DNA from 2 places in the Lentzea sp. NPDC042327 genome. Region 2 is predicted to be linked to the other one. Evidence: riboswitches for the same ligand, from Rfam matches in the RefSeq annotation. Region 2 holds a riboswitch; the other holds the start of a gene.
What was found. Region 2 has a riboswitch for thiamine pyrophosphate ahead of thiC (phosphomethylpyrimidine synthase ThiC). Riboswitches for the same ligand answer to the same signal wherever they lie in the genome.

Region 1 (14,972 bases), 350 kb from region 2:
CCGCACCGCCGCCGGACGCCCGGACAGGGACGCGTACTCGCTGTAGGTGACCGGTTCGCCGGCGCGGACGGTCCGCAGGACGTCCCACGCGTGCTGCAGGAACGGTCCCGACCTCTGCCGCACCTCGACGGTGTCGATCACCTCCAGGTCACCCTCGTGGTAAGCCTCGACGGCCTTCGTCACGGTGCCGAGGTCGGGGCGCGGGACGATCTCCGACGGCATCAGCGAGGCGTGGATCTGCGGCGTCAGCAGCGCGAGGTCCGCGGTCCAGCCGCTGGCCAGCACCGCTCCGTCCGCCGCGACGACCGCGGTGAACGGGCCGGTCGGGGTGTCCACGGTGGACGTGTGGGCGACGCTCATGGGGTTGCTGCCTTCCTCGTCAGGTGTGCGCTCGCGTAGGAGCGCCACGGCCGCCAGTCCGGGCCGTGGGGAGCCAGGTCGCGCAGTCGCGCGGGGAGCACCAGGACGTCCGGTGCGCCCAGGACCCGCATGGCCACCTCGTCGGCGTTCTGGGCGCCGACCAGGGGTGCGAGCTCTTCGGTCAGGTCTTCGAGGGAGCGGCCCACGTCCACGACGAGTCTGCCGCTCGCCAGCGCCTCGGCCACCGGGTGGTCACCCGCCGAGTACAGGTGCGTCAGCGCGCCGTCCGGGACCCGCAGCGGGACGCCCGCGAACGGGGCCACGAGGCGCAGCAGGGTCTCGGCGCCGTCGACGCTGCCCGCGACGCGGATGCCGGGGACCGCGCGGACCAGCGGGCCGATCAGCGGGTCGGCGCCGAGGAACGAGTCCACGGCCACCGGGTCGGCGTCGAGGTCCAGCAGGCGCCGCACCCGCGCTACGGCGGCGCCCAGGTCGCGGACGTCGGCCAAGCGCAGCGAGCACAGGACGTGGTCGGCCGGGAACGTCAGCCGCACGGTCGCCTCGCCGTGCGGCAGGAGCAGCGTGCGCGCGTAGGAGTCGTCGGTGACCTCCTCGACGCCGGGCAGTGCGTGCGCGCGGAAGTGCGCGAGCAGGCCGACGGCGTCGAACGGGGGCCGGTAGGGCAGGCGCAGCACGATCCGTCCCGGCGTGCCGACCGGCGCCTTGCCGCGGCCGCGCATGTCGGAGGGCGTGGAGGCGAACACCATGCGGATGGTGTCGTTGAACTGCCGCACCGAGGCGAACCCGGCCGCGAACGCGATGTCGGCGAATGCCATCTCGGTCGTCTCGATCAGCAAACGGGCGGCGTGCGCGCGGTGGGCACGGGCCAGCGCCAGCGGACCCGCGCCCAGCTCGGCGGTCAGCACCCGCGTGAGGTGGCGTTCCGAGTAGCCGAGCTTCGTCGCCAGGCCGGACACGCCGTCGCGTTCGACCACGCCGTCGCTGATCAGCCGCATCGCGCGGGCGGCCAGGTCGGCGCGCAGGTTCCACTCCGGCGAACCGGGCGTGGCGTCGGGCAGGCAGCGGCGGCAGGCGCGGAAGCCGGCGGACTGCGCGGCGGCCGCGGTGAGGAAGAACCGGCTGTTGCGGCGCTTCGGGGTCACCGCGGGGCACGACGGCCGGCAGTAGATGCCGGTCGTGCGCACCGCGTGGATGAAGCACCCGTCGAACCGGGCGTCACGTGCGGCGCACACCCGGTACGCGTGCTCTTCGTCGATGACCATGTCAGCGATCCTGCCAGCGGGAACGCGCTATGGCTCGCGGGAATCGGACACCACCGTGGTCTGCCGTAGACTCGTCACCCGTGAGTTTGACCCTCGGTATCGTCGGCCTGCCCAACGTCGGCAAGTCCACCCTCTTCAACGCACTGACGCGCAACGACGTGCTCGCCGCGAACTACCCGTTCGCGACCATCGAGCCGAACGTCGGCGTCGTGCCGCTGCCGGACGCGCGCCTCACCAAGCTCGCCGAGATCTTCGGCTCGGAGCGCGAGGTGCCGGCCGTGGTGTCGTTCGTCGACATCGCAGGCATCGTCAAGGGCGCGTCGGAGGGCGAGGGCCTCGGCAACAAGTTCCTCGCCAACATCCGCGAGGCCAACGCGATCTGCCAGGTCATCCGCGTGTTCGACGACCCCGACGTGGTGCACGTCGACGGCCGCGTCGACCCCGCCTCCGACATGGAGACGATCAACACCGAGCTGATCCTCGCCGACCTCCAGACCCTGGAGAAGGCCGTCCCGCGCCTGGAGAAGGAGGCGCGGATGCAGAAGGACCGCCGCCCCGCCCTCGAGGCCGCGCAGAAGGCCAAGGAGATCCTCGACTCCGGCCGCACGCTGTTCTCCGCGAAGTCCGAGGTGGACCACGCGCTGATCCGCGAGCTGTCCCTGCTCACGACCAAGCCGTTCCTCTACGTCTTCAACGCCGACGAGGGCGTGCTGGGCGACGAGGCCCGCCAGAAGGAGCTGCGCGAGCTGGTCGCCCCGGCCGACGCGGTGTTCCTCGACGCCAAGGTCGAGTCCGAGCTGCTGGAGCTCGACCAGGAGTCGGCCCTCGAACTGCTGGAGTCCATCGGCCAGCACGAGCCGGGCCTGCACTCGCTCGCCCGCGCCGGCTTCCACACCCTCGGCCTGCAGACCTACCTGACCGCGGGCCCGAAGGAAGCGCGGGCGTGGACCATCCCGCAGGGCGCGACCGCCCCGCAGGCCGCGGGCGTCATCCACACCGACTTCGAGAAGGGCTTCATCAAGGCCGAGGTCGTGTCGTTCGACGACCTGGTGGCCGCGGGCTCGAAGGCCGACGCGAAGGCGGCGGGCAAGGTCCGCATGGAGGGCAAGGACTACGTGATGGCGGACGGCGACGTGGTGGAGTTCCGCTTCAACGTCTGACCCCGGACGACGGTGCCGGATCGTCGAGGTCCGGCACCTGACGCATTGACGCAATGTTTGCGTCATTCTATTGTTGGTCGATGCTGTACCCCACGCCCGTCCTCAGGTCTGAAGATCAGCGTGTTCTGCACGAGATCGAGGAACTGCGGCGCTCGTTGCGCCTCCAGGTCCGGTCCGCTCCGACGAAGTGGACCGACGGGCTGCGCAAGTTCCTGACCGCTGACGCGGTGGCCGCCTCCAACTCGATCGAAGGCTTCAAGGTGTCCACCGTGGACGTCGAGGACCTGATCGACGGTGAACGGGACGTCGACGTCTCCGAAGAAGATCGCGAGGAGACGCTCGCCTACCAGCGGATGATGACGTACATCCAGACGCTGCACGACGTCGAGGACTTCCGGTACGGCAAGGAGCTCCTCAACGCGCTCCACTGGATGCTGCAGGGGCACCGCAACACCCCGCGCAAGCCGGCTGGCCAGTGGCGTCGCGGCGCGGTGTACGTGACGGATGCCCGAGACCCCAGCATCGCGGTGTACACGGCGCCCGAAGCGGCCGACGTGCCGGATTTGATGGGCGAGCTGGTGGAGTGGCTGAACGCGGACGACGGCAGTCATCCGCTCGTGCGTGCCGCGATGGCGCATCTCCACCTCGTCTCCATCCACCCGTGGGCGGACGGGAACGGCCGCATGTCCCGGTCGCTCCAGACGCTCATGATCGCCAGGGAGGGAGAGCTGGCGCCGGAGTTCTCCTCGATCGAGGCGTGGCTCGGGCGGCCGGGCAACACCTGGGAGTACTACCGCGAACTGCAGAGCCGCGGGGCGATCTACCGTCCTGACCAGGACGTCTCCGGCTGGGTTCGGTTCAACCTCACCGCTTACCACCAGCAGGCGCAGACCGTGCGCAGTCGCCTGGACCGTTCTGGTCGCGTGTGGGTGCTGCTCGACGAGTTCGCCGCGTCCCGGGGGCTGGAGCAGAGGGTGGTGTCGGCTCTGCACGACGTCGCGATGTCGGGCCGGGTGCGCCGTACCCGCTACGAGCGAGCCGAGGACCTGGGCCTGCAACGAGCCCAGCGTGATCTCAGGGACCTGGTCGCCGCCGGGGTCCTCACACCTGTCGGTCGCACCCGTGCGCGCTTCTACACGGCCGGTTCGGCTTTTCCGGAACCGGCCCTCGAAGCGGCTCGGACACCGCTGACGCTTATCGACCCGTACGCGTCCTGACGGTGACCTGGACTCCCGGCCCGCGCGGTCGGAACGCGCGGGTACTCGGTTGACGATCACACCTAGACTCTCGCTGTGTGATCGTCGAGTACCGCGTCCTGGGACCGCTCGAGGTGCTGGCCGACGGCGAGCCGATCGCCGTCCCGGCTGGGCGGGGACGGGTGTTGCTGGCCACCTTGTTGTTGCGCGCCAACGAGTTCGTGTCCGTCGACGAGTTGGTGGACCGGGTGTGGGAAGGGGCGCCGCCGGCTGCGGAACGGGCGCACAAGACGTTGCAGACGGTCGTGTTGCGGTTGCGGCGGGCGTTGGGGGCGGCCAACTGCGTGCGGACGGTGTCCGGTGGGTACCGCGCGGAGGTCGCGCCGGAGCAGCTGGACCTCACGCGGTTCCGGGCGTTGGTGGAGCAGGGGGAGTTCCGGGCGGCGCTGGGGTTGTGGCGGGGGCCGGTGCTGGCCGACGTCGCTTCGGAGGCGTTGCACCGCGAGGACGTGCCGCCGCTGGTGGAGGAGCACGTCGTGGCGTTGGAGCGGCGCATCGACGAGGACCTGGCGCGGGACACCGACGTGCTGGTGCCCGAGTTGCGGGCGTTGATCGGGAAGCACCCGTTGCGGGAGACGTTCTGGGCGCAGCTGGTGCTGGCGTTGCACCGGTCGAACCAGCAGGCGGAGGCGCTCGCCGTCTACGAGGAGGTGCGCAGGAGCCTCGCCGACGAGCTCGGGGTCGACCCCGGTCAGCGGTTGCGCGACGCGCACCGGCAGGTGCTCAGCGGTGAGGTGCCGTCCGGCGGTGTGCCGCGGCAGTTGCCGGCCGGTGTGCCGCACTTCGTCGGTCGGGAGCGCGAGCTCGACCGGCTCACCGAGCTGGTGCGGACGCGGCCGGGTGAGCCCGTGCTGATCTCGGCGATCAACGGGATCGGCGGCGTCGGCAAGACCGCGCTCGCGGTGCAGTGGGCGCACCAGCAGGCCGACCGGTTCCCCGACGGGCAGCTCTACGTGAACCTGCGCGGGTTCGACTCCCAGGCCGAGCCCGCGGACCCGATGTCGGTGGCCCGCGACTTCCTGGTGGCGCTGGGCTTCGCGTCGCACGAGATCCCGACGTCGGGGGAGCCGCTCGTGGCGGCGTACCGGTCGGCGCTGGCCGAGCGGCGGATGTTGCTGGTGCTCGACAACGCGCGTGACGTCGAGCAGGTGCGGCCGTTGCTGCCCGGTGGCGCGGCGAACCTGGTGGTCGTCACGAGCCGCAACCGGCTCGCCGGGCTGGTGGCGCGGGAAGGGGCGCTGCCGGTCGCGCTGGACGTGCTCGACGAACGGCAGGCGGTCGCCCTGCTGGTCGAACGCGTCGGCGCCGCCAGGGTCGAGGCCGAGCCGGACGCGGTGCGGCGGCTGGTCAAGCGGTGTGCCGGGTTGCCGCTCGCGCTGAGCATCGTCGCCGCCCGTGCCGCGTACGGGGACTCGCTGGGCACCCTCGCCGACGAGCTGGACGACGAACGGCTCGACGCGCTGGACATCGACGACCCGACCACCGGCGTCCGCGGTGTGTTCTCGTGGTCGCTGCGGTCGGTCAGCGAGCCGGCGGCCAGGACGTTCGTGCTGCTCGGGCTGCACCCCGGCCCCGACTTCGCGTTGAGCGCCGTGGCGAGCCTCACCGCGCTGCCGGCGGCCGAGGCCCGGCGCGCGCTCGCCGAGCTGGTCGCGGGCAGCCTCGTGCAGGTCGGTGCGAGCGGCCGGTACTCGCAGCACGACCTGGTGCGCGACTACGCGGCGGAACGGGCGGCCGAGCTGCCGGCGCAGGTGCGGGACGCGGCGGTGCACCGGATGTTCGAGCACTACCTGCACCTCACCCAGAACTGCTGGCAGCGGTTGCAGTTCAACATCCCGCCGGTCGTCACGGAGCCGCCCTCGCCGGGGGTGGTCGTCGAGGAGGTCCCGGACTCGGACGTGGCGTGGGCGCGGTTCGGCGCCGAGTACCCGGTGCTGTTCGGCACCGTCGAGCGCGCGAACGAGCTGGGAGCGGACCACGTCGTCTGGCGGGTGCCGTTCATGCTGCACGGCTACCTCTCCCGGCAGGGCTACATGCGGGAGGCGGTGGGCCTGCACCGCCTCGGGCTGGCGGCGGCGCAGCGGCTCGGCGACGTGGAGGCGCAGAGCCTCATGCACCGCAGGATCGCCGCGATCCTCATGAGCTTCGACGACTACGGGGAGACCGAGTTCCACCTGCGCGAGGCGATCCGGTGCGCCCGACCCGGCGGCAACGTCCTCGCGGAGGCGCACCTGCGGCGCGGGCTCGCGTTCGCCTACGAACGGCAGGGCCGGCTGGCGGACGCGCTCGACGTGCTGGCGGAGATCCACCCGCGGATCGTGGGCCAGGACGACAGCTACGAGGTCGGCCGCCACCTCGCCGCACTGGGCCGTGCCCACCACACCGTCGGGCAGCACGAGCGGGCCCTGCAGCTCTGCCTGCAGGCGGCCGAGAAGTTCGCGGAGACCGACTTCAACGGCCAGGACGAGGGACCGTGCGGCAACACGGAGACGCTGGGTGACATCCACCACGCGCTGGGACGGCACACCGAGGCCGTCGTGATCTACCGGCGGGCGCTGCAGATGTGGCGGGACATGCGGACCGCGACCAACATCGCCGACTGCCTGCGCAAGATGAGCGAGGCGTTCATCGCCATGGGGGACGCCGTCCAGGCGCGCGAGTGCCTCCTCGAAGCCGTGCAGATCATCAAGGGCAGCCAGGACTCGACGTACTACCAGGGGGCGGAGGACCTGCAGGACCTGCTCGCCCGGCTCGACCGGATCGAGGACGCCGACGGGACGACGGCGTGAAGGCCGAGTACCGGGTGCTGGGGCCGCTGGAGGTCCTGCTCGACGGTGCGCCGGTCACCGTCCCGGCCGGCCGCTGCCGGGTGCTGCTCGCGACGTTGTTGTTGCGCGCCAACGAGTTCGTGTCCGTCGACGAGCTGGTGGACCGGCTGTGGGACGGCGCACCGCCCGCACCGGACCGGGCGCACAAGACGTTGCACATGGTCGTGACGCGGCTGCGGCAGGCGCTCGGCGCGGCCGGCTGCGTCACCACCCGCAGCGGCGGCTACGCGGCCGTGGTGGCGCCGGAACAGCTGGACCTCACGCGGTTCCGCGTGCTGGTGGAGCAGGGGGAGCTGCACGCGGCGCTGGCGCTGTGGCGCGGCCCGGTGCTGGCCGACGTGGTCTCCGAGCCGCTGCACCGCGACGACGTGCCACCGCTGCTCGAAGAACAGGTCGTGGCGCTGGAACGCCGGATCGACCAGGACCTCGCCCGCGACACCGGCGCGCTCGTGCCCGAGCTGCGGGCGCTGGTCGCGCGGTACCCGTTGCGGGAGGTGTTCTGGGCGCAGCTGGTGCTGGCGTTGCACCGGTCGGACCAGCAGGCGGAGGCGCTGGCGGTCTACGAGGAGGTCCGCGCCCGCCTCGCCGCCGAGCTGGGAACCGGTCCCGGGCAACGGCTGCGCGACGCGCACCGGCAGGTGCTCAGCGGTGAGGTGCCGCCCGACGACGTGCCCCGGCAGCTGCCGGCCGGTGTCCCGCACTTCGTGGGCAGGGAGCGGGAGCTCGACCGGCTCACCGAGCTGGTGCGGGCGCGGCCGGGTGAGCCGGTGCTGATCTCGGCGATCAACGGGATCGGCGGGGTCGGCAAGACCGCGCTGGCCGTGCGGTGGGCGCACGAGCAGGCCGGACGGTTCCCCGACGGGCAGCTCTACGTGAACCTGCGCGGGTTCGACTCGCGTGCCGAGCCGGTCGACCCGCTGTCGGTGGCCCGTGACTTCCTGGTGGCGCTCGGTTTCGCCGCGGCCGGTGTGCCGGCGGCGGAGGACGCCCTCCTCGCGGCCTATCGGTCGGCGCTGGCCGAACGCCGCGTGCTGCTGCTGTTGGACAACGCGCGTGATGTCGAGCAGGTGCGGCCGTTGCTGCCCGGCGGTGCGGCGACCCTCGTGGTCGTCACCAGTCGCAACCGGCTCAGCGGGCTGGTGGAACGGGAGGGTGCGCGGCCGGTCGCGCTGGACGTGCTCGACGACCGGCAGTCGGTCGACCTGCTGGTCGAACGGATCGGGCCGGCCAGGGTGGCGGCGGAACCCGAGGCGGTGGCCCGCCTGGTGCGGCGCTGCGCGGGTCTGCCGCTCGCGCTGAGCATCGTCGCTGCCCGTGCCGCGTACGGCGACGCGCTGGGCACCCTCGCCGGCGAGCTGGACGGCGAACGGCTCGACGCGCTGGACATCGACGACCCCACGACCGGCATCCGCGGCGTGTTCTCGTGGTCGCTGCGGTCGGTCAGCGCGACCGCGGCGAGGGTGTTCGTGCTCCTCGGCCTGCACCCCGGCCCCGACTTCACGGCCGACGCCGCGGCCAGCCTCGCCGCGGTGCCGGTGGAGACCGCTCGCGCGGCGCTCGGCGAGCTCGTCGCCGGCACCCTCGTCCAGCACGGCGCGGACGACCGGTACTCCCTGCACGACCTGTTGCGCGACTACGCGGCGGAACGGGCCGCCGAGCTGCCGGAGACCGAACGGGAGCACGCGCTGCGCGGCATGTTCGACCACTACCTGCACACCTCGCTGCTCGCCTGGGCGCAGGTCCGGTCGGTGGTCGTCGAGCCGCCGGTCGCACCGCCGGTCGCGCACGCGGTGGTCCGGCCGGTCGCGGACCTGGCCGCCGCGGGGGAGTGGTTCGCCGCGGAGAAACCGGCGCTGCTGCGGGTCGTGGCGCACGCGGCCCGGTCCGGCGCGGACGACGTCGCGTGGGCGCTGGCGTTCTCGATGCACCTGGCGGTCCTGCGGGCCGGTGACCTCGCCGTTGCCGTGGCGCTCAACCTCCAGGGGCTCACGGCGGCGGAACGCGCCGGCAGCCGCTGGGGCCGTGCGCGGATGCACCGCTGCCTGATTGGCACGTACATCGCCATGCGGGCGCTGGACGACGCCGAGCTGCACCTGCGGGCGGCGCTGCGGCTGGAGGAGGACGACCCCGCCTCCAGGGTGAACCTGACCAGGGGCCTCGCCCAGATCTACCAGTTCCAGGACCGTCCTGCGGACGGGCTGGCCGCCCTGCTCGGGGTGCGGGACCTGGCCGATGGGCTCGCCGACCGGGTGGAGCGGGCGAACTACCTCGCGAGCCTCGGCGACTTCTACCTGATGTCCGGTGACGACGAGCAGGCGCTCGTGGTCGGGGAACAGGCGCGGGCGGCGATGCGGGAGGCCGGCGTCCGGCCGACCCCGGTGCTGTGCCGCAACATCGAGGGGCTCGCCGCCCTGCACCTGAAGGCCGCGCGGTATGCCGAGGCCATCGCGTACTACGAGGAGTCCGTGGGCCTGCTGCGGGAGATGCGGGCGACCTACGACCTGGCGCACACGCTCGTGCTGCTCGGGAAGGTCCTCAAGCAGACCGGTGACCTGCGGCGGTGCGAGGAATGTCTGCGCGAGGCGGAATACATCATCGGCGAACGTGATGACGGATCGTCACGAGACGTGCGCAGAGAGCTGAATGTCGTGCGGGGCTAGAAAATTCGTGTTTGTACCGACCTTCGTGGGGTATCCGAGTTGAGGATTTCCCCACCTGGAGGTGTCATGATCGTCCTCGGACTGATCCTGCTCGTCGTCGGATGGCTCGCCGGCATCAGCATTCTGACGACCATCGGTGTCGTGCTGCTGGTCATCGGCGCGATCCTCGCCGTTCTCGGCGCGGTCGGCAAGCCGATCGGCGGTCGCGCGCACTACTTCTAAGAAGGTCCTGACGCCAGGACCGCGGTCCTGAAGCAGGGCTACGAAGCCAGAAGGGGGAGCCTCCACTGTGGAGGCTCCCCCTTTCGGCTTGGGTGGCAACGGTTTGTGGACGTTGCTCCGGCTTCAGCTGCCTAGAGGCTGCTCTTGCTCCGAGCGGCCGCCGCGAACACTCCGAACGCGACTCCCAGCATGCCCAGAGCGGCGACAGCGGCAACAACAAGATCAACAGACATGATCAGAAAAACTCCCTACAGCGATCTCTCCCGTTCTGATGACGCTCGGGTACCCACTCGCGTTGCATCGAGTAACGTTTTCCGCGTGAAACTCCGTGCTGTGGAAGCGCGTGTGCTCTCCGTAGCGCCGTGGCTGCTCGCCCTGTCGGTGGTCGGGCACCTGCTCATGGTCGCCTTCCAGGCGAAGATGACCATGATCGACCTGCTCGTCTACCGCAACGGATCACCGCACCTGTTCCGGGGCGACCTCTACGAGTGGCGGCTCGACCAGTACGCGGACGTCTTCCCGCTGCCGTTCACCTACCCGCCGTTCGCGGCCGCGATCTTCACGCCGATGAGCTGGGTGCCGTGGGAGGCCTCCCGCTGGATCTGGCAGCTGATCTGCCTCGGGTGCCTGTACTTCATCGTCCGCACGAGCCTGAAGCTGCTCAGGCTCGACGACCCGCGCCGCGCGATGCTGTGGACCGCGCTGGTGCTGTGGATCGAGCCGGTGCGCACCACGCTCAACTACGGGCAGATCAACCTGGTGCTGTGCGCGATCCTCATCGGCACGCTCGCGAGCGCGCGCAACTGGGTCGGTGGCGCGGGTGTCGGTTTCACCGCGGGCATCAAGCTGACGCCCGCGATCTCCGGTTTGTACTTCCTCATCACGAAGAGGTGGATGGCGGCCGTTTGGTCGTTCGTCGCTTTCGCGGCCACGTACGGCATCGGCTGGGCGATCTCTCCGTCGCAGTCGGACAGGTTCTGGTTCCAGCTGCTCGGCGACGCGAGCCGGGTCGGGCCGGTCGGCAGCGCGATCAACCAGTCGATGCGCGGCGCGCTGAGCCGCACGGTCGGCCACGACGTGCAGACCGGGCCGCTCTACCTCGTCGCCGTCGTCGTCGCGGCCGCGCTCACGTGGTTCGCCGTCAGCAGGACCAGGGACGTGCTGGCGTTGATCGTCAGCGTGCAGTTCCTCGGCCTGCTGGTCTCGCCGATCTCGTGGAGCCACCACTGGGTGTGGGTGGTGCCCGCCCTGCTGTGGCTGGTCTACGAGGGCGGCCACGTGCTCTGCACGATCACCGCCGGCCTGTGGGTGCTGCTGACCGGCGGCTTCCTGATCTCGTTCCTGCTGCTCGCCCAGCCGAACATCTGGGACTTCGCCCGCCCCTGGTACCTCGTGGTGCTCGGCTGGGGCTACCCGGCCGCGGGCCTGCTGACGCTGGTCGCGATCGGGCTCGCGGCCCGGCGCCGGGCCGGCGGCCCGCCCTCCGGTGAGGAGAAGGCCGCCGACGGCGCACCGAGCCGGGTCGCCGGCTGACGGCAGCCTTCCCTCAGGAGAGCGCGTCCACCACCCCGTCGATCTCCTCGGCGAGGGAGACGTCCAGCGCGGTGATCCCGCCCTTGTAGTGCGTGCTCAGGCGGAATGTCAGCGTCCTGTACCGGATGTCGACGTCCGGGTGGTGGTTGTCGTTCTCCGCGATCTCCGCGACCCGGTTCACGACCATGATCGCCTGCGCGAAGCTCGCGAGCTCCACCGTCCGGACCAGTGCCGCGTCCTGGGCGGTCCAGTCGGGCAGCTTGGGCAGCACGTCGTTCAACTGATCGTCGCTCAACAGCTCGGCCATGTCCTGATCGTCCCACCACGTCACGTAAGCTGCGCGTTCGCCACGGGAGTCCGGTGAAGCGCCGGGCTGAGAGGAGGGCTCGCAAGCCCTCGACCGTCCACCTGATCCGGGTCATACCGGCGTAGGGAGAGATGATGAGAAGGATTTTCGCTGCTCTGACCGCTGCGGCGCTGGTCACCGGGTGCTCGGCCGGCACGTCGACCGCCCCGCAGGCGCGCGAGGTCACGCTGGTGACGCACGACTCGTTCGCGGTGAAGGACGGCCTGCTCGACGAGTTCAAACAGGCCACCGGCATCACCGTGAAGCAGATCGCGAGCGGTGACGCGGGTGAGCTCACCAACAAGCTGGTGCTCACCAAGTCGAACCCGATCGGCGACGTCGCGTTCGGCGTCGACTCGACGTTCGCGTCGCGGGCGCTGGCCGAGGGCGTCTTCGCCGAGTACGCCTCACCGGAGGCGGCCAAGGGCGCGCAGCGCTACCAGGTCGACGGCACGAACCGGCTGCAGGCCGTCGACGTCGGTGACGTGTGCCTCAACATCGACCCGGCTAAGCTCGGCGGCGTCGAGCCGGCCTCCTACGAGGACCTGGTCGACCCGAAGTTCAAGGACAAGCTGATCGTGGAGAACCCGGCCACGTCCTCGCCCGGTCTCGCGTTCCTGCTCGGCACGATCGCGAAGTTCGGCGAGAACGGCTGGCAGGAGTACTGGACCAAGCTCAAGGCCAACGGCGTCAAGGTCGTGAGCGGCTGGGAAGAGGCCTACAACCAGGAGTTCTCCGCCACCAAGGGCGACCGGCCGATCGTCGTGTCGTACGCGTCGTCGCCGTCGGCGGAGGGCGGCAAGACCAAGGCCGTGCTCGGCACCTGCTACCGCCAGGTCGAATACGCGGGCGTGCTGTCCGGCGCGAAGAACTCCGAGGACGCGAAGAAGGTCCTCGACTTCCTGCTGGGCGAGAAGTTCCAGGCGCAGGTCGCCGAGCAGATGTACGTCTACCCGTCGCGCGAGGGCGTCGCACTGCCCGAGTCGTGGACGAAGGACGCCCCGCTGCCGGCGAACCCGCAGACGCTGCCCGCCGACAAGGTGAAGGACAACCGCGAAGCCTGGGTCGAGCAGTGGCGCAAGCTCGTGCAGGGCTGACGCTGGTCTCGGCCCGCACCGGGTGGTCGGCGGCGGCGCTGCTGCCGCTGGCCTTCCTCGGACTCTTCTTCGCGTGGCCGGTGCTGGCGATCGTCACCCTCGGCCTGCGCGAGGGCGGGGTGCTCGACGCGGTCCTCGCCGGGGAGACCTGGGAGCTCGTCGGGTTCACCCTGGGCCAGGCCCTCGCCTCGACGGCCGTGGCGGTGCTCGCCGGGATGCCGCTCGCGTTCGTGCTGGCCCGGTGCCGGATTCGCGGGCTCGGGTTCGTGCGCGCGGCGGTGATGGTGCCGTTCGTGCTGCCGACCGTGGTGGTGGGCCTGGCGTTCCGGACGTTCTGGCCCGACGGCGGGGTGCTGCCGATCGTGCTGGCGAACGCTTTCTTCAACGTCGCCGTGGTCGCGCGGACCGTCGGCGGGCTGTGGGCGCACACGGACCGGCGGGCCGAGGACGCCGCCCGTGCGCTGGGGGCGTCACGGCCGCGGGCGTTCCTGTCGGTGGTGCTGCCGGCGCTGGCCCCCGCCGTCGGGTCGGCCGCGGCGGTGGTGTTCCTGTTCTGCGCCACCAGCTTCGGTGTGGTGCTGGTGCTCGGCGGGTCGCGGTACCGGACCCTGGAGACCGAGATCTACCTGCGGACGGTCGAGCTGTTCGACCTGTCCGGTGCCGCCGCGCTGTCGTTGCTCCAGTTCGCCGCAGTGCTGGCGGTGCTGGTGCTCGGAGCACTGGCCCGCAGGCGGCGGGAGACCGCGCTGTCGTTGCGCGGCAGGGAGGAGCTGGCACGCCGGCCGTCCGGTGGTGAGTGGTACGTGGTCCTCGCGGCGTTCGCCGTCGTGGCCGCGCTGCTGACGCCGGTGGTGGGGCTGGTCACGCGCTCGCTGTCCACAAGGGACGGCTGGAGCCTCGCCGGGTACGCCGCGCTGGCCACCCGCGGTGACCGCGGGACGCTCGCGGTCACCGGGATCGACGCGGCGCTCAACTCGGTGCGCACGGCGTTCGACGCGACCGCCGTGGCGCTGGTGGTCGGGGTGTTCTCGGCGGTCGTGCTGGTCGGGTTGCGGCGCGCGGGCGGCCGGTTCGCCGAGGTGCTGGACACCGCGCTGATGCTGCCGCTGGGCGTGTCCGCGGTGACCGTCGGCTTCGGGTACCTCATCACGATGGACGCGTTGCCGGGCGACTTCCGCACCTCGCCGCTGCTGGTGCCGCTGGCGCAGGCGCTGGTCGTGACGCCGCTGGTCGTGCGGATGGTGCTGCCCGTGCTGCGGGCGGTCGACGAACGACTGCGGCAGGCGGCGGCCACGCTGGGCGCCTCGCCCGCCCGCGTGTGGCGCGAGGTCGACCTGCCGCTGGTCGGGCGCTCGCTCGCGGCGGCGGCCGGGTTCGGGTACGTGGTGGCGCTGGGGGAGTTCGGTGCCACGAGCTTCCTGGCGCGGCCGGAGTCGCCGACGCTGCCGGTGGTGATCGCGCGGCTGATGTCGCGGCCGGGGGAGTTGAACAGCCAGATGGCCTACGCGGCGTGCGCGCTGCTGATGGTCGTCACGGTCGGGTGCGTGCTGCTGATCGAGCGGTTGCGCGTGCCGAGCAGCGGGGAGTTCTGATGGCACTGGCACTCGGCTCGATCACCGTCCGGTATGGACGGACGACGGCCGTCGACGGCGTGTCGCTGGAGGTCGCCGACGGCGAGGTCGTGGCGCTGCTCGGGCCGTCCGGCTGCGGCAAGTCGACGCTGCTGCGCACCGTCGCGGGACTGGAGAAGCCGTCCGCGGGCGCGGTGCGCTGGGACGGCGCTGACCTGGCCGGCGTGCCGGTGCACCGGCGGGGGTTCGGGCTGGTGTTCCAGGACGGGCAGCTCTTCCCGCACCGGTCGGTGGCCGGGAACGTGGCGTTCGGGCTGCGGATGCGGGGCGTCGACCGCGAGGAGCGCGACAAGCGGGTGGTGTCGCTGCTGGAGCTCGTCGGCCTCGACGGGTACGCCGACCGGCGCGTGACGCAGCTGTCCGGCGGCGAGCAGCAACGGGTGGCGCTGGCACGGGCGCTGGCGCCGTCGCCGCGGTTGCTGCTGCTGGACGAACCGCTGTCGGCGCTGGACCGGGCGTTGCGCGAGCAGCTCGCGGTGGACCTGGCGCGGCTGCTGCGGGAGTCGGCCACGACGGCGCTGGTCGTGACGCACGATCACGACGAGGCGTTCACGCTGGCCGACCGGGTGGCGATCATGTCGCGCGGCCGGGTCGTC
Region 2 (14,972 bases):
AGTGGACAGCCCGCGTTCCTCGGCGTAGCGCCGCACGTCCTGCGTGATCTTCATCGAGCAGAACTTCGGCCCGCACATCGAGCAGAAGTGCGCCGTCTTCGCCGGTTCGGCGGGCAGCGTCTCGTCGTGGAACGAGCGGGCCGTGTCCGGGTCCAGCGAGAGGTTGAACTGGTCCTCCCACCGGAACTCGAACCGCGCCTTCGACAGCGCGTCGTCCCAGTCCTGCGCGCCGGGGTGGCCCTTGGCCAGGTCCGCGGAGTGCGCCGCGATCTTGTACGTGATCACGCCGGTCTTCACGTCGTCCCGGTTGGGCAGGCCCAGGTGCTCCTTGGGCGTGACGTAGCAGAGCATCGCGGTGCCCAGCCAGCCGATCTGCGCCGCACCGATCGCCGACGTGATGTGGTCGTAGGCCGGTGCGATGTCCGTGGCCAGCGGCCCGAGGGTGTAGAACGGCGCCTCACCGCACCACTCCTCCTCCAGCCGCACGTTCTCGGCGATCTTGTGCATCGGCACGTGGCCGGGGCCCTCGATCATCACCTGGACGTCCTTGGCGCGGGCGATGTGCGTCAGCTCGCCCAGGGTGCGCAGCTCCGCGAACTGCGCCTCGTCGTTGGCGTCCGCGATCGAGCCCGGCCGCAGGCCGTCACCCAGCGAGAACGTCACGTCGTAGGCCCGCAGGATGTCGCACAGCTCCTCGAAGTGCGTGTAGAGGAACGACTCCCGGTGGTGCGCGAGGCACCACGCGGCCATGATCGACCCGCCGCGCGACACGATGCCGGTGACGCGCTTGGCCGTGAGCGGCACGTACCGCAGCAGCACGCCCGCGTGCACGGTCATGTAGTCGACGCCCTGCTCGCACTGCTCGACCACGGTGTCGCGGTAGATCTCCCAGGTCAGCGCCGCTGGGTCGCCGTTGACCTTCTCCAGCGCCTGGTAGATCGGCACCGTGCCGACCGGGACGGGGGAGTTGCGCAGGATCCACTCGCGGGTCTCGTGGATGCGCTTGCCCGTGGAGAGGTCCATGATCGTGTCGGCGCCCCAGCGGGTCGCCCACACCATCTTCTCCACCTCGTCCTCGATCGACGACGACACCGCGGAGTTGCCGATGTTCGCGTTGATCTTCACGAGGAACTTCTTGCCGATGATCATCGGCTCGGCCTCGGGGTGCTTGCGGTTCAACGGGATGACCGCGCGCCCGATGGCCACCTCGGCGCGCACGAACTCCGCGTCGAGGTTCTCCCGCGCCGCCACGTAGCGCATCTCCGGGGTGATGATCCCGGCCTTCGCGTACGCGAGCTGGCTGACGGCTCCGTTGATCGGTTCCCGTGCGGCGACCCACCCCGACCTCAGGTCGGGTAGTCCACTGTGGACGTCGATGGTCGCGTTGTCGTCGGTATACGGACCGGAAGTGTCGTACAGATCGACATGCTCGCCGTTGGTCAGCTCGACCCTGCGGTGGGGCACGCGGATGTCCGGGGACACCTCGCGGTACACCTTGCGCGAGCCCGAGATCGGGCCGGTGGTCACACTGGGCTTGACCGAACGGTCGTCAAGTGCCGTCACGACATTCCTCCCTACGCCGGCATTACCCGGTCAGGTTCAGGCGGTCGGTGACACCGGCACGACGGCCAGTCACCCTCTCAGCCCGCTCAGGCGCGAGCTCCCGCGTTGTGTTCAGTTGTCGAGACCCGACCATAGTCACGGTGCGCCGCGGCTGCCAAGGCCGCCTTTTGCCCCTAATCTTCTCCCCGTGGCTGATCACCAGCCGTTCCCGCCCGGCGCGCGGCGCGGTCAACGTCCCGCTGTCGTCTCCGCATGCCCTTCGTGCGGTGAGCTCGCGGGTCGCGGCTACCCCGACTGCGGGTTCTGCGCCGAGCTGCTCGACCAGTTCTGGCTCGCGGACTGGGAGGAGCTGCGGACGTCCTCGCAGCTCGCCGACCGGGAGCTGGCCGAGCTGGTCACCTCCGCCGACGTCGGCGTGTACCCCTGGACCTGCGTCGACTGGGCGATGACCCTGCTCGCGTGCTCCCGCTGCGGTGCCGAGCTCGGCACCGGGCCGGTCGAGTGCGTGCGCTGCGCGGTCACCGAGGAGCGCCGGTGGAACTGGGACCACACGGCGCACCCGGCGACCATGAGCGCGAACGAGCACCTGCTGCGCGTCGCGCGGTCGGTCCTGCGCGCCCCGCACCGCAAGCGCTCGGCCGTCGTGCAGGCGTGGAAGCTCGTCCTGCCGTTCCTCATCGTGGGCGAGGTGATCGACTTCGGCCGGCTCGACCGCGTCCGCGCCCACGTCCTGGCGGGTGGCTACGAGCCGCTGGCCCGCTGCCACACCCTCGCTGAGCTGGCCGGACTCCCCGAGCTGTTCTGGCGCCGCGGCGGCCCGACGTCAACGCGGGTCGAGTACCAGCCGGACTCCGAGCGCCAGCAGCACGCCGCCCGACAGCTTCTCCAGAGCCGTGCGCACCCGCGGCCGGGCGAGCCAGCCGCGGACGGCGTGCAGGACCGCGACGACGACCAGGTACCAGACGGTGTCGACCACGACCCAGCCGGCGGCCAGGAGGAGCAGAACCCCCTGGCCGGACTCCCCGGCCGGCGCGAACTGCGGTAGGAACGAGATCGCGAACACGCCCAGCTTCGGGTTCGCCAGGTTGACGACCAGCCCGCTGCGGAACGCGCGGCCGGGCGGTGGCGCCTCGGTCGGCAGGCTCCTGCTGACCAGCGCTTTCACGCCCAGGTAGACCAGGAACACCGCGCCGCCGATCCGCAGCGCGTGGTAGGCGATCTCCGACGCCGTGAGCAGCACCGACAGGCCGAGCGCCGCGGCGACGGCCCAGCACGCCACCCCGACCTCCATGCCGAACACCGTCGCCAGTGCGGCCCGCCGCCCGTGCACCGACTGTCGCAGGACCACGGCCGTACCGGGTCCTGGCGACAGTGCGATGAGGAACGAGGCCGCGACGAAGGCGACGATGTTTTCCAGTGGCATGCCCCTGATGGTCGCCGACGGCCGCAAGCCGGTTTCTTGACCTGGAGCGCGCTCCAGGTTGTTCGCTGACCGGCATGACGGATCTGGGGAAGCTGGGTTTCGGGACGTGGGCCATGGGTGGCCCGTACTCCTTCGACGGCGAGCCGGTCGGCTGGGGACCGTCCGACGACGCGGAGTCGGTCAGGGCGCTGCGGCGGGCGCTGGACCTGGGCGTGACGCTCTTCGACACCGCCGACACCTACGGCTGCGGCCACTCGGAGACACTGGTGGGGCAAGCGTTTGCGGGCGTCCGCGACCAGGTCGTGATCGCCACCAAGTGGGGGTTCACGTTCGACGCGGAGACCCGCCGGATGACGGGGACGGACGGATCGGTCGGGCACCTGCGCCGTGCCGTCGAGGGGTCGCTGCGGCGCCTGGGCACCGACCGGATCGACCTGTACCAGCTGCACATCGGCGACCTGCCGCTCGACCAGGCGGCGCTGCTGCGCGACGAGTGCGAGGCGCTGGTCGCGCAGGGCAAGATCCGGTCCTACGGCTGGAGCACCGACGACCCGGAACGGGCCAGGTTCTTCACCGAGAAGCCGCACGGCATCGCCGCGCAGGCCGACGTCAACGTGCTGTTCGACAACCCGGAGATGTACGCGGGGGAGTACGCGGTCCTGTGCCGCCGTCCGCTCGCGATGGGTCTGCTGGCACGCGAGACGTTCGACGTGCTGCCGGCGGACGACGTGCGCGTCACCAACCCGGCGTGGCTGCGGTTCTTCGTCGACGGCCGCCCGTCACCGGAGTACTTCCGGGCCCGCGAGGCGGTCAGGGACGTGCTGACCTCCGGCGGCCGGACGCTGGTCCAGGGCGCGCTGGCGTGGTTCTGGGCGCGTTCTCCCCGGCTCGTCCCCATCCCGGGGGTGCGCACGGTGGCGCAGGTCGAGGAGAACGCGGCCGCACTGCGGTTCGGCCCGCTGACACCGGACGAGCTCGCCCAGGTCGAGTCCGTCCTGCGCTAGTCCGTCCTGCGTCAGTCGGTTTCTTCGTCGTCGAAGTAGTCGGGGTCGGCGGGGTCCCAGGACAGGCCCGGCTGGCCCCACTCGTTGTCGCGCAGCATCCGCTTCGACTCCCTCTTGTACCGGCCGACGAGGCGGTCGATGTAGAGGAAGCCGTCGAGGTGGTCGGTCTCGTGCTGGAGGCAGCGCGCGAAGAACCCGGTGCCCTCGACCTCGAACGGCTGCCCGTCGAGGTCCTGGCCCGTGCACTTCGCCCACCGGGCGCGTCCGGTCGGGTACGCCTCGCCGGGCACCGACAGGCAGCCCTCGAAGTCGTCGTCCGGGTCCGGCATGGTCTCGGGGACCTCGGAGGTCTCGATCCGCGGGTTCACGATCACCCCGCGGTGCTGCACGCCCTCGTCGTCCGGGCAGTCGTACACGAAGACCCGCAGGTCGACACCGATCTGGTTGGCGGCGAGCCCGACTCCGCGAGCTGCTGCCATCGTCTCGAACATGTCGTCGACGAGCGTCTTCAGCTCGGTGTCGAACTCGGTGACCTCACGCGTGGGGTTGTGAAGTACGGGGTCACCAGCGATCACGATGCGGTGCACGGCCATGGTCAGACTTTAAGCCGTCCAAAACTGTCGGTGTCGCGCGGTAGGTTGGAACGATCACGTGATTAGATTGCCCGCACCTGATTGGTGTGGCGACCGTGGGGAGCCAGATGGATCACGCCGAGACGCTTTCCTCCGCTGACGGGCTGACCAGCCGCGAGCGCACCATGCTCGCGTTCGAAAGCCAGTGGTGGAAGTACTCGGGGTCCAAGGAACAGGCCATCAGGGAACTGTTCGACATGTCCGCCACCCGCTACTACCAGCTGCTGAACGGCCTGATCGAGTCCGAAGCCGCGTTGGCTGCCGACCCGATGCTGGTCAAGCGGCTGCGGGGCGTCCGGACAGGCCGCCAAAGGGTTCGCGCCCGCGCCAGGAGCACCGAGGACTGATGACCTCCCCCGAGTCCGCAAGCCCGTCGCGCCCGGCCAAGGCCGCCGGGTTCGCCCTCCTCGGCGTCGCCGCCGTGGCCGCCGTGATCGGAGTCGTGAGCCTCTTCGGCGGCTCCGACGACACACCACCGGCCGCCGCCTCCGGCACGCCGACACCCCCGCCCTCCTCCGCCCCGTCGGAGCCCCAGTCGAGCGCCCCGGCCCAGTCGTCGTCGGCGACACCCCCGTCGTCGTCCGCACCCGCGGTCACGACGACCGCGGCACCGACAGCGCCCCCGATCACCACGTCCGCCGCGGCGCCGCCACCCCCGGTCACCCCGCCCGGCGTCGCCAAGTCCCCGGTGCGCGTCTACAACAACAGCACCGTCGCCGGCCTCGCCGCCCGCGCCTCCGACGAGGTGCGCGCGAACGGCTGGCAGGTCGCCGAGACCGGCAACTACTCGGGCGGCACCATCCCCACCACGACCGTGTACTTCCGGCCGGGCACCGACGAGGAGGCCTCGGCCAAGGAGCTCGCCGCCGTGCTCAAGGCCCGCGTCGAACCCCGGTTCACCGGCATCGACCACGCGGCGCCCGGCATCATCCTGATCGTGACGAACGACTACCGGGGGCCGTCCGGCAGCAAGTAGAGCAGCCGGCGCCAGGCTTCGGCGGAGAACGCGAGCACGTCACCGCTCGCGTTCTTCGAGTCACGCACCAACGCTTCCTGGGCCAGCGAGACCTCCACACAGTCACCGTTGATGTCGGTGTTGCTGTAGGAACTCTTACGCCAGGTCCGTTCGGTGGTCATCGCGGTCCTCTCGAAGTGCACTGACGTACTCCGCCAGCTTGCGCTTCGATTGTTCCGCATCCAAGGCCACGGTCTCCAGCCGCTTGAAGAGCTGCTTCGCGTGCGCGACAGCCGTCTGGCTCTGCGCGAACACGTTGGCCACATCGCTCTCGGTGTAGACGACGGGTGATGCCTTCTCAAACTCATACAGGGCGCACTTCGTCGAGAAAGCCAGATCCTTGGCCTCGGCCGGCACGACGCGAAGCATGTGGGTGTTGAAGAGCAAGCGCAGGTACTGATCTTCCCTGGTGCGGATGTCGCCCACCAGCATCTGCAACGCAAGCTCGTGGATGTAGAACATGAACTCCGCATGGAGTGGGCGGCGCAGGATGGTCTGTCGTTCGATTCGCAATCGCGCGAATTTCTCGACGATCTCCTTCGTGTGCAGCCCGTTCACCGAAAGGAGGGCTTGCGCCGTGCCTTCCGTCTGGACGAGACCGTGCGGCGTCAAGACGTCGTACGCCGTGATCTTCGTGGCCAGCGCCTCCGTCATCACCAGCGTCCGGAGGTTGTCCGAGACCTGGGCGAAGTAGGGGTCGAAGGCGTTGTGGTACCGACTCCTGAACTCTTGCAGGTACTCCAGGTTCTTCCCGCACGCCGTCATGATCTGTGCGAGGTCGACGTCGCTCGCCCGCGCCTTCCCGTGCTCGATGTTGGACACCTTGCTCGGGTCCCACCCGAGATGAACGGCGAACTGGCGGCCGTTCATCTTGGTCGTGGTCTCACGCAACAGCCGCAGCTCGTCGCCCAGGTCTCGGCTGAGCGCGGTGGAAGTGGTCGCAGACATGCTTCTGGACGCTATGACGTGCAATTAGTCCATGCCACTGGCTCGTTCGGGTGAAAACGTCAGCGTGCCGCCGCGTACGCCGCCAGCCCGGCGAGCTGTACCGGGTCGAGCGACGGCCGCACGACCTGGCGGGCCTTGGCCAGGTGCGCCTGCGTGACCTCCGCGGCCTCCAGGGACTCGCGCATGGCGGTCAGCGCCGCCTCGCGCACCAAGCCCGCGCAGTCGGCCGCGGAGTACATCTCCAGCTCCTTCGCCAGCTCGGCGAGGTCGACGTCGGCGGCGAAGGGCGTGTTCTTGGAAGCCGCCTTGAGGATCTCCGTGCGCGCGTCCGCGTCGGGAGGCGACACGTACACCAGCCGCTCCAGCCGGCCGGGGCGCAGCAGGGCCGGGTCGATCAGCTCAGGCCGGTTCGTCGCGCCGATGACCACGACGTCGCGCAGGGGTTCCACCCCGTCCAGCTCGGTGAGCAGGGCCGCCACCACCCGGTCGGCCACGCCCGCGTCCGAGGACTGGCCGCGGCGCGGTGCCAGTGCGTCGACCTCGTCGAGGAAGATCAGTGCCGGTGCGGCGTCCGCGGCGCGGCGGAACAGCTCGCGCACGGCGCGTTCGGACTCGCCGACGAACTTGTCCATCAGCTCGGCGCCCTTGACCGTCAGCACGTTCAGCTGGCCGGAGCCCGCCAGCGCGCGCACCAGGAACGTCTTGCCGCAACCGGGCGGCCCGTACAGCAGGATGCCGCGCGGCGGCGACACGCCGAGGCGCGCGAAGGAGTCCGGGTAGCGCAACGGCCACAGCGCCGCTTCCGTCAGCGCCTGCTTGGTCTCGACCATGTCGCCGACGTCGTCGAGGGTCAGGCCGCCGGTCTGGATGGTGTCGGAGGCGGACATGGAGATCGGCCGCACCGTGCCGAGCGCGCCGAGCAGGTCCTCCTGCCCGACCCGCGGCTCGTCGACGTTGCGCTGCCGCAGCGCCGCCCGCACCGCCGCCTCCCTGCGCAACGCGCACAGGTCGGCCGCCACGAACCCCGGCGTCTTCTCCGCCACCGCGCGGAAGTCCACATCGGACTCCACCGGCACGTCCTTCATGAGCACCCGCAACAGTTCCGCGCGGGTGGCCCCGTCGGGCAGCGGCAGGCTCAGCTCGCGGTCCACCAGGTCGGGCACCCGCAGCCGCGCGTCCACCGACTCGGCGCGCGCCGACGTGACGACCAGCGCCAGGTTCGGCCGCGACACCGCCGTCCTCAACATCTCCAGCACGACCGTCGCCACCGGCGGTGCCACCGCGGGCAGCAGCGCGTCGATGTCCGTGATCAGCAGCACCGTCGGGTGCTCCGGCACCGCCGAGATGGCGTCACCGAGCTGCTTGGCCATCGCCCCGGGCTCCAGCACCGCGATGCTGGGCGCGGCCAGCTCCACCAGCTCCGCCTCGACACCGGCCGCGACCGCCCGCACGAGCGTCGCCTTGCCGACGCCCTCCGGCCCGCTGACCATGGCCGCGAGCCGCGCCTGCGCCCCGAGCCTGGTGAGCAGCTCCGGCTGCCGGAACATCAGCTCCAGCCACTCGGTCAGCGTCCTGGCCTGCTCCTTCTGCCCGACGAGGTTCGCGACGGGCAACGCCTCGTGCTTCTCCTGCACCACCACCGGCGTCACCTCCTGCGCCGGCGCCTGCGCGGACCGCCACCCGACGACGCTCGACGGCCGCACCGCCACGGGCCCCGCCGGGTCGGTGGACGTGATGGTGATCAGCTCGTTGGTCCACGTCATACCGATGGCGTTGCTGAGCTTGCGGCGCGTCTCGGACACGTTCGCCTCGGGCGGCGGCGCGAGGTCCTGGGGGAGCAGCGACACGTTGTCCCCGACCGTCAACACCTTGCCCGTCAACGCCATCCGCACGTGCTCGGGCGTCAGCGCCGTCGTCGCCAGCCGCGACCCCGCCACCGTGATGCTGCGCGCCGCCTCGACCTTCACCGGCGCGACCACGATCTCCGCACCTTCGACCACGCCGAGGTTGGTGAGCGTGACGTCGTCGACCAGCACCACACCCGGCGGCTGCTCACCGGCCGCCGCCAGCGCCGCGCTGACCCGCGCACCGGTCAGCCTGACCGCGTCCCAGGCCCGCAACCCGAGCGCGTCGAGCACCTCCGGGTGCAGCCTCACGACACCGCGACGGGTGTCCAGTGCGGACGGGGACAGACGAGCCGTCAGCGTGATCACGCCCCGACTCTAATGCGCCCGCCGACCGTCCACGGGGCGAAGCGCCTCGACCTCGCGGTCAGAACAGCGGAAAGCCCCGCGGGCGCGAACTCCCGCGGGGCTTCCCCGAACTCCTCACCCGGCGATCACGGCTTCTGCTGCCGCCGCAACCCCAGCCGCCGCCACGACCGCCGCCGTCCCGCCGGCGACGCCCCGTCGGCCACACCGGAGTCACGCCGAGGCCGCCGCACAGCCCGCATCGCGGCCCCGGCCACCCGGCCGCGCAACGGCTGCCGCAACCCGAGCCGCCGCGCCGCCACCCCGTGCGCCCGCCGGATCGCCCGGCGCTCCACACCGGTCACGGTCCACGCCTCGGGGTGCTTCGACAGCCACAGGTACCGCCGCACCGAGTACGGCAGGTGCGCCAGGTACACGACCATCGCGATGATCAGCGCCACCAGCGGGAACGTGATCACCGCGGCCGCCAGCAACGCGATCAGCACCAACGACGGCGCCACGAACCGAGGCGGCACCTTCACGGTCTTCACGGACAGGGTGGGAATCCGCGACACCAGCAGCAAGGCCACCACCACGGTCCACACCCCGACCGCGACCGGCGAGTTCCACCAGCCGTCGGTGCGGACCTGCTCCTCGATGATCAACGGGAGCAGCAGCAACAGGCCACCGGCGGGCGCCGGCACGCCCACGAAGAACTCCTTCGCGAACGGCGGCTGTTCCTTCTCCAGCAACGTGTTGAAGCGGGCCAGGCGGACCACCATGCACACCGCGAAGATCAGCGCGATGACCCAGCCGGCCCGGTTGCCCTCGAACTTCCACAGGTAGATGGCCAGCGCCGGCGCCACCCCGAAGGAGATGGCGTCGGCCAACGAGTCCAGCTCCGCGCCCATCTTCGACGTGGCGTCGAGCATGCGCGCGATGCGGCCGTCGAGCCCGTCGAAGACCGCGGCGGCCGCGATGGAGGCGATGGCTGCGCCCCACATGCCGACGTTCGCGAAGTGCACCGAGGACAGGCCGGCGCACATGGCGAGGACCGTGATCGCGTTCGGCAGGAGGCGAACGCCGGGCCCGCTGGGAGCCATCAGGCCTCCGGGAGCTCGGCGAGGACGGTCTCCCCGCCGATGGTGCGCTGACCGGCCTCGACCAGGACGCGGGAGCCGCGCGGCACGTAGGTGTCGACGCGCGAGCCGAAGCGGATGAGGCCGTAGGTCTGGCCGCGCTCGACCTTCTCACCGTCGGCGACGTGGCAGACGATGCGGCGGGCGACCAGGCCGGCGATCTGCACGAAGATCAGGTCGTGGCCCTCGGTCGTGCGCATCCACACCGTGTTGCGCTCGTTCTCCTCGGAGGCCTTGTCGAGGTCGGCCGAGAGGAACTTGCCGGGGTGGTAGGAGACCTGGACGACCTCACCGTCGGCGGGGATGCGCTGCACGTGCACGTCGAACACCGACAGGAACACGCTGACGCGGGTCATCGGCTGGTCACCGAGCCCGAGCTCCTTGGGCGGCACGGTGTCGACGACGTGCGAGACGGTGCCGTCCGCGGGCGCGATCGCGATGTTCGACCGGGCCGGCGTGACGCGCTTCGGCTCGCGGAAGAACCAGGCCACCCACGCCGTGAGCACGGCGCCGACGACGCCGAGGCGCTTGTTGAAGCGACGCAGGACGAACGTGAGGACCGCCGCGCCGGCCACGAACGGACGTCCGGCCGGGTTCATCGGCGGAACGATCCCGCGCGCGAGTTCGAGGAAGTGGGAGACGGGCTTTTCGCTGCTCATCGTGGTGTGGGATTCCGTAGCTTCCGTGGATGTCGGGCGGCAACACGCTACGCCAACACGCCAAACCGCCCACATGGACTGCCGAGAAAACAAGTGGCCGGTAGCCCCGTGCATCCCCCGACGAATGCACGGGCCCACCGGCGCCTCAAGCCAGTGTAATCCCGGTCACAGGGCGTCAACAACGCCGTGCGGTGAGCGTTCCGTCACAGTCCGTCGACGCCGAGCGCCCGCAGCCGCGCCCGCAACTCGCCCACCCGCGCCGGGTCCCGCACCGCCGGTGCGACCAGGTCTTCGGAGTGCACCGCAGCTCCGTCCGCCATCCGCACGACGGGGATGCCGCCCCAGTTGAGTTCCAGCACGCCCCGCCCGGTCGTCACGAGCTGGTCCGCGACCGCGCAGGCGAGCAGTTCCGTCACGCTCTCCACGGCCGCCTCGTGCACCTGCTCCTCGCTGAGCGAGCCGTCCACCGGCCGCCCGGTCAGCCGGTGCAGCTCGGCGCGTTCCAGGCACGCCAGCACGTCCCGCAGCGTCTCGCCGACCCCGCTGACCCGCCCCGCGTGCCGCAGCGCGTCCGCGTACCGCCTGACCAGCGCCGGACCGGTCAGCGGCGCCAGCTCCTCCCACGAGATCGGCGGCCCCTGCACGTCGAGCAGCGCCGCGAACGCCTCCAGCGGCGTCCCGTCGAGCAGCTCCCAGGCGGGCCGTTCGTCGACCGGCACCGAGTCGGCGGCCGTCATCGCCGCGACCCGCTCGCGCACCGGCGGGTGGCTGTCGAACACCGACGTCGGCTCCTGCTCGGCCAGCACCGCCTCCAGCGCCCGCAGCTGGTGCACCCGCCGCGGGTGCCCCAGGTAGGCGCGGAAGCCCTCCAGCAACGGCGGCGTCCGCCCCGCGAGCCCCGCGAGCACCACGTACCAGCGCAGGTAGTCGCCCCAGCCCGCGCCGACCGGCCCGATCCGCAGCAACGCCCGCCGCGCCGCCGCCACCCCGGCCGCGGCCACCGACACCTCGTCGGCGAACCGCTCGTGCCGCCGGCTCTCCGAGGCCACCACCAGCGAGTACAGCCGCGCCCACCCGTACAGCAGCCGCATGAAGTCGCCCTGCTCGACGGCCAGCTCCAGCGCGAGCTTCGCCCGGAACCGCACCGCCGACACCCGCGTGTGCCCGCCGCCGTAGTGGCCCAGCTCGTGCGCCAGCACCGACCGCAGCTCACCGACCGACAGCCCGGCCACCAGCGGCACCCCGAGCTGCAGGTACCGCGTGCCACGCCGTTCCCACACGCCCGCGTTCGGCTCCGGCACCAACCGGACGTCGTCGGGCGAGCGCGTCCCGGCGAGCGCAGCCAGCTCGTCCACGTGCCGCCACAGCTCCGGGTGCGCGGCCCGGCCCAGCGGCACACCGGTCGGCTCCGGCCGCGCGTACACGGCCCGCACCACCGCCCACAGCAACGGGAACCCCACCGCGGCCGCGATGAACCCGACCCAGCCGCCGCCCTGGAAGTCCCCGATCCGGAACCGCCACACCGACAGCGCGACCAGCCCCGCCGTGACCGCCGCGCCGAGCACGAAGAACCCGGCGAGCAGCACCAACGCCAGCACAGACCGCACAACCGCCACCGGATCGCCCGCTACCGCAGGTGCCGGACGGTGACCTCGTCGCCGGCCGCCAGCTCCGTGACGTCCTCCGGCACCTCGATCAGGCAGTTCGACAACGCCAGCGCCGACAGCAGGTGCGAACCCGGCCCCCCGACCGGCGTGACCACCTCGCCCGACGCCGGGTCGTACGCGCCCCGCCGGAACTGCGTCTTCCCGGCCGGTGACGTGAGCGGCGACGAGATCCGCGCGCGTGCGGTCAGCCGGTCGGTGCGGGTGTGGCCCATGGACGCCAGCAGCGCGGGCCGCACGAACACCTCGAACGACACCTGCGCGCTCACCGGGTTGCCCGGCAGCGTCAGCACCGGCACGCCCTCGTACCGGCCGGAGCCCTGCGGGCCGCCCGGCTGCATCGCGACCCTCGTGAACTCGACGTCGTGGCTCGCGAAGGCGTCCTTGACCACCTCGTACGCGCCCGCGCTGACCCCGCCGGACGTCATGATCACGTCCACCGACCCGAGGTGGGGCGCGAGCGCCCGGTGGAACGCCTCCACGTCGTCGGGCACGAACCGCAGCCGCACCGCCACGCCGCCCGCGTCGCGCACCGACGCGGCCAGCATCATGCCGTTCGACTCGTAGATCTGCCCCGGCCGCAACGGGGTGCCCGGCTCCACCAGCTCCGTGCCCGTGGACAGCACCAGCACCCGCGGCCGCCGCCGCACCGGCAGCTCGGGCAGGCCCAGCGCGGAGGCCAGCCCCAGCTGGGCAGGGCCCAGCACCGTTCCGGCGACCAGGACCGGATCGCCCTCGCGCACGTCGTCGCCCGCCACCCGGATGTTCGTGCCGGGTGCGACGGTCGCGTTCACCTGCACGTGCTCGGTGCCCGCGTCGGTCCACTCCACCTGGACCACCGCGTCCGCTCCCGGCGGCACCGGCGCGCCCGTCATGATCCGGTGGACGGTGCCGGGCTCCACCGGCCGCACGTCCACCTTGCCCGCCGGGATGTCGTCGGAGACCGGCAGGCGGACCGGGACCTGAGCCAGGTCACCGGAGCGGACGGCGTACCCGTCCATCGCGGAGTTGTCGAACGGCGGCAGGGACACCGGCGCGATCACGTCCGCGGCGAGGACCAGCCCGAGACACTCCTCGAGCGGCAGCTGCAGGACCGGCATCTGCCCGACGAGCGAGGCGACGCGCTGGCGGTGTGCGGCGACAGAGGTGGGGGACACGACTGCATACTGCCAAGGTCGCGGAGGCCGTGACGATCTCCCGGCCCACTCGTGGACCGGTTCAACCCCTGGGGGTGCACAGCGTGCAGGTCCGGACCCGGCACACACCGAGCTTCGGCGTGGCGAGACTCGTGCTCGCACCCGCGGAGATGGTGCTGGTCGAGCCGCAGTCGGTGCTCGCCACGAGCTACGGGCTCGCGGTCGAGCCGAAGGGCGGCGCCGTCACGCTGTGCACCGCCGGCGCCGAGGGCGGCTGGGTCGACGTCGCACCGGCGCTGCCCGGCGAGCTGCACACCGTCGACCTCGACGGCAGCAGCGGCTGGTGCATCTCCCGGCTCGGCTGGATCGCGTCCGGCAGCGCCGTGGTGATGAACCCGCAGGCGCCCCCGTTGCAGGCGCTCTTCGGCGGCGTCGAAGGATTCCTGAACTACGCACGTGGACAGGGGACGGTGCTGCTCGGCTGTTCTGGCGCACTCGACCTCGTGACCCTCGGCGAGGGTGAGGCGGTCACCGTGGACACCGATCACGTGCTCGCTTTCTCCGACACCGTGCAATGCCGGCTCCGCGCGTTGCCACCCGAGGGCACGCAGAACGTCCGTTCCGGTGAGGGCCTGGTGTTCGACTTCGCCGGTCCCGGTGCCGTCCTCACCCAGACGCGCGGACCCCGCCGGCTCGCCACCTGGTTGCGCGCCAACGGAGTCAGCTCGCGTTCATGACTCCGTAAGGAGGTATCCGAGTGAGTTTTCTTCTCCTAGCGTTGCGTTCTGCGCTTTGCGTGATCTGAAGGAGGACGCCTTGGCTCTCGGTACCGTCAAGTGGTTCAACTCCGAAAAGGGATACGGCTTCATCGCAACCGACGACGGGCCCGACGTGTTCGTGCACTACTCGGCGATCCAGATGGACGGCTTCCGGACGCTCTCCGAGGGCGACCGGGTGGAGTTCGAGGTGCAGGCCGGCCGGGACGGGCGCAGCCAGGCCTCGGACGTGCGCAAGGCGTAGAAGTCACTGTTTGAGCAACCCCGAGCAGCGCGATCCCGGCGGGCGTTAGGCTGCCTCGCGTGTCTGAGGACCTGAGCGGGCGGCGGATCGCGCACTACCGGATCGACGGTGTGCTCGGTCGCGGTGGCATGAGCGTGACCTACAAGGCCACGGACGTGAGACTGGGCCGGAAAGTCGCGCTCAAGGTCATCGGTGAGCACCTCGCACCCGACGCGGAGTTCCGCGAGCGGTTCGTCGACGAGGCGCGCAACACCTCCGCCATCGACCACGCGAACATCGTGCCGCTGTACGACTTCGACGAGGTCGACGGCCTGCTCTACATCGCGATGCGGCTGGTCGACGGCCAGGACCTCGCGGGCCACGTCAAGGAGGGGCCGCTCACCCCAGCCCGCACCCTGACGCTGCTGGCCCAGGTCGCCGAGGCGCTCGACATGCTGCACGGCAAGGGCCTCGTGCACCTCGACGTGAAGCCGGCGAACGTCCTCGTGACCACCAAGGAAGGCGTCCGCGAGCACGTCTACGTCGCCGACTTCGGCCTCACCCGCCGCGGCGCCACCGGCCACCGCACCCGAACAGGTGA

Region 1: it holds a riboswitch for thiamine pyrophosphate, as region 2 does, so the genes downstream of both, AB0A63_RS06725 (thiamine ABC transporter substrate-binding protein) here and thiC (phosphomethylpyrimidine synthase ThiC) in region 2, are expected to answer to the same signal.

What each region holds. Positions count from the first base shown of each region.
Region 1 is NZ_JBEZBX010000002.1:583,750-598,721, forward strand. Features, by position in the region: gene AB0A63_RS06680 (methylated-DNA--[protein]-cysteine S-methyltransferase) at 1-360, opposite strand, end outside; gene AB0A63_RS06685 (AlkA N-terminal domain-containing protein) at 357-1,643, opposite strand; gene ychF (redox-regulated ATPase YchF) at 1,724-2,803, shown strand; gene AB0A63_RS06695 (Fic family protein) at 2,884-4,020, shown strand; gene AB0A63_RS06700 (BTAD domain-containing putative transcriptional regulator) at 4,098-6,848, shown strand; gene AB0A63_RS06705 (BTAD domain-containing putative transcriptional regulator) at 6,845-9,547, shown strand; gene AB0A63_RS06710 (DUF6131 family protein) at 9,614-9,769, shown strand; gene AB0A63_RS06715 (mannosyltransferase) at 10,001-11,302, shown strand; gene AB0A63_RS06720 (4a-hydroxytetrahydrobiopterin dehydratase) at 11,316-11,609, opposite strand; TPP riboswitch at 11,642-11,756, shown strand; gene AB0A63_RS06725 (thiamine ABC transporter substrate-binding protein) at 11,741-12,745, shown strand; gene AB0A63_RS06730 (iron ABC transporter permease) at 12,784-14,337, shown strand; gene AB0A63_RS06735 (ABC transporter ATP-binding protein) at 14,337-14,972, shown strand, end outside.
Region 2 is NZ_JBEZBX010000002.1:230,957-245,928, forward strand. Features, by position in the region: gene thiC (phosphomethylpyrimidine synthase ThiC) at 1-1,563, opposite strand, end outside; TPP riboswitch at 1,553-1,677, opposite strand; gene AB0A63_RS04890 (LysE family translocator) at 2,387-2,986, opposite strand; gene AB0A63_RS04895 (aldo/keto reductase) at 3,061-3,990, shown strand; gene AB0A63_RS04900 (peptide deformylase) at 4,002-4,583, opposite strand; gene AB0A63_RS04905 (DUF3263 domain-containing protein) at 4,691-4,969, shown strand; gene AB0A63_RS04910 (LytR C-terminal domain-containing protein) at 4,969-5,598, shown strand; gene AB0A63_RS04915 (DUF397 domain-containing protein) at 5,571-5,759, opposite strand; gene AB0A63_RS04920 (helix-turn-helix transcriptional regulator) at 5,734-6,585, opposite strand; gene AB0A63_RS04925 (AAA family ATPase) at 6,645-8,798, opposite strand; gene pssA (CDP-diacylglycerol--serine O-phosphatidyltransferase) at 8,924-9,877, opposite strand; gene AB0A63_RS04935 (phosphatidylserine decarboxylase) at 9,877-10,572, opposite strand; gene AB0A63_RS04940 (M48 family metalloprotease) at 10,776-12,179, opposite strand; gene glp (gephyrin-like molybdotransferase Glp) at 12,200-13,393, opposite strand; gene AB0A63_RS04950 (AIM24 family protein) at 13,477-14,109, shown strand; gene AB0A63_RS04955 (cold-shock protein) at 14,189-14,392, shown strand; gene AB0A63_RS04960 (serine/threonine-protein kinase) at 14,452-14,972, shown strand, end outside.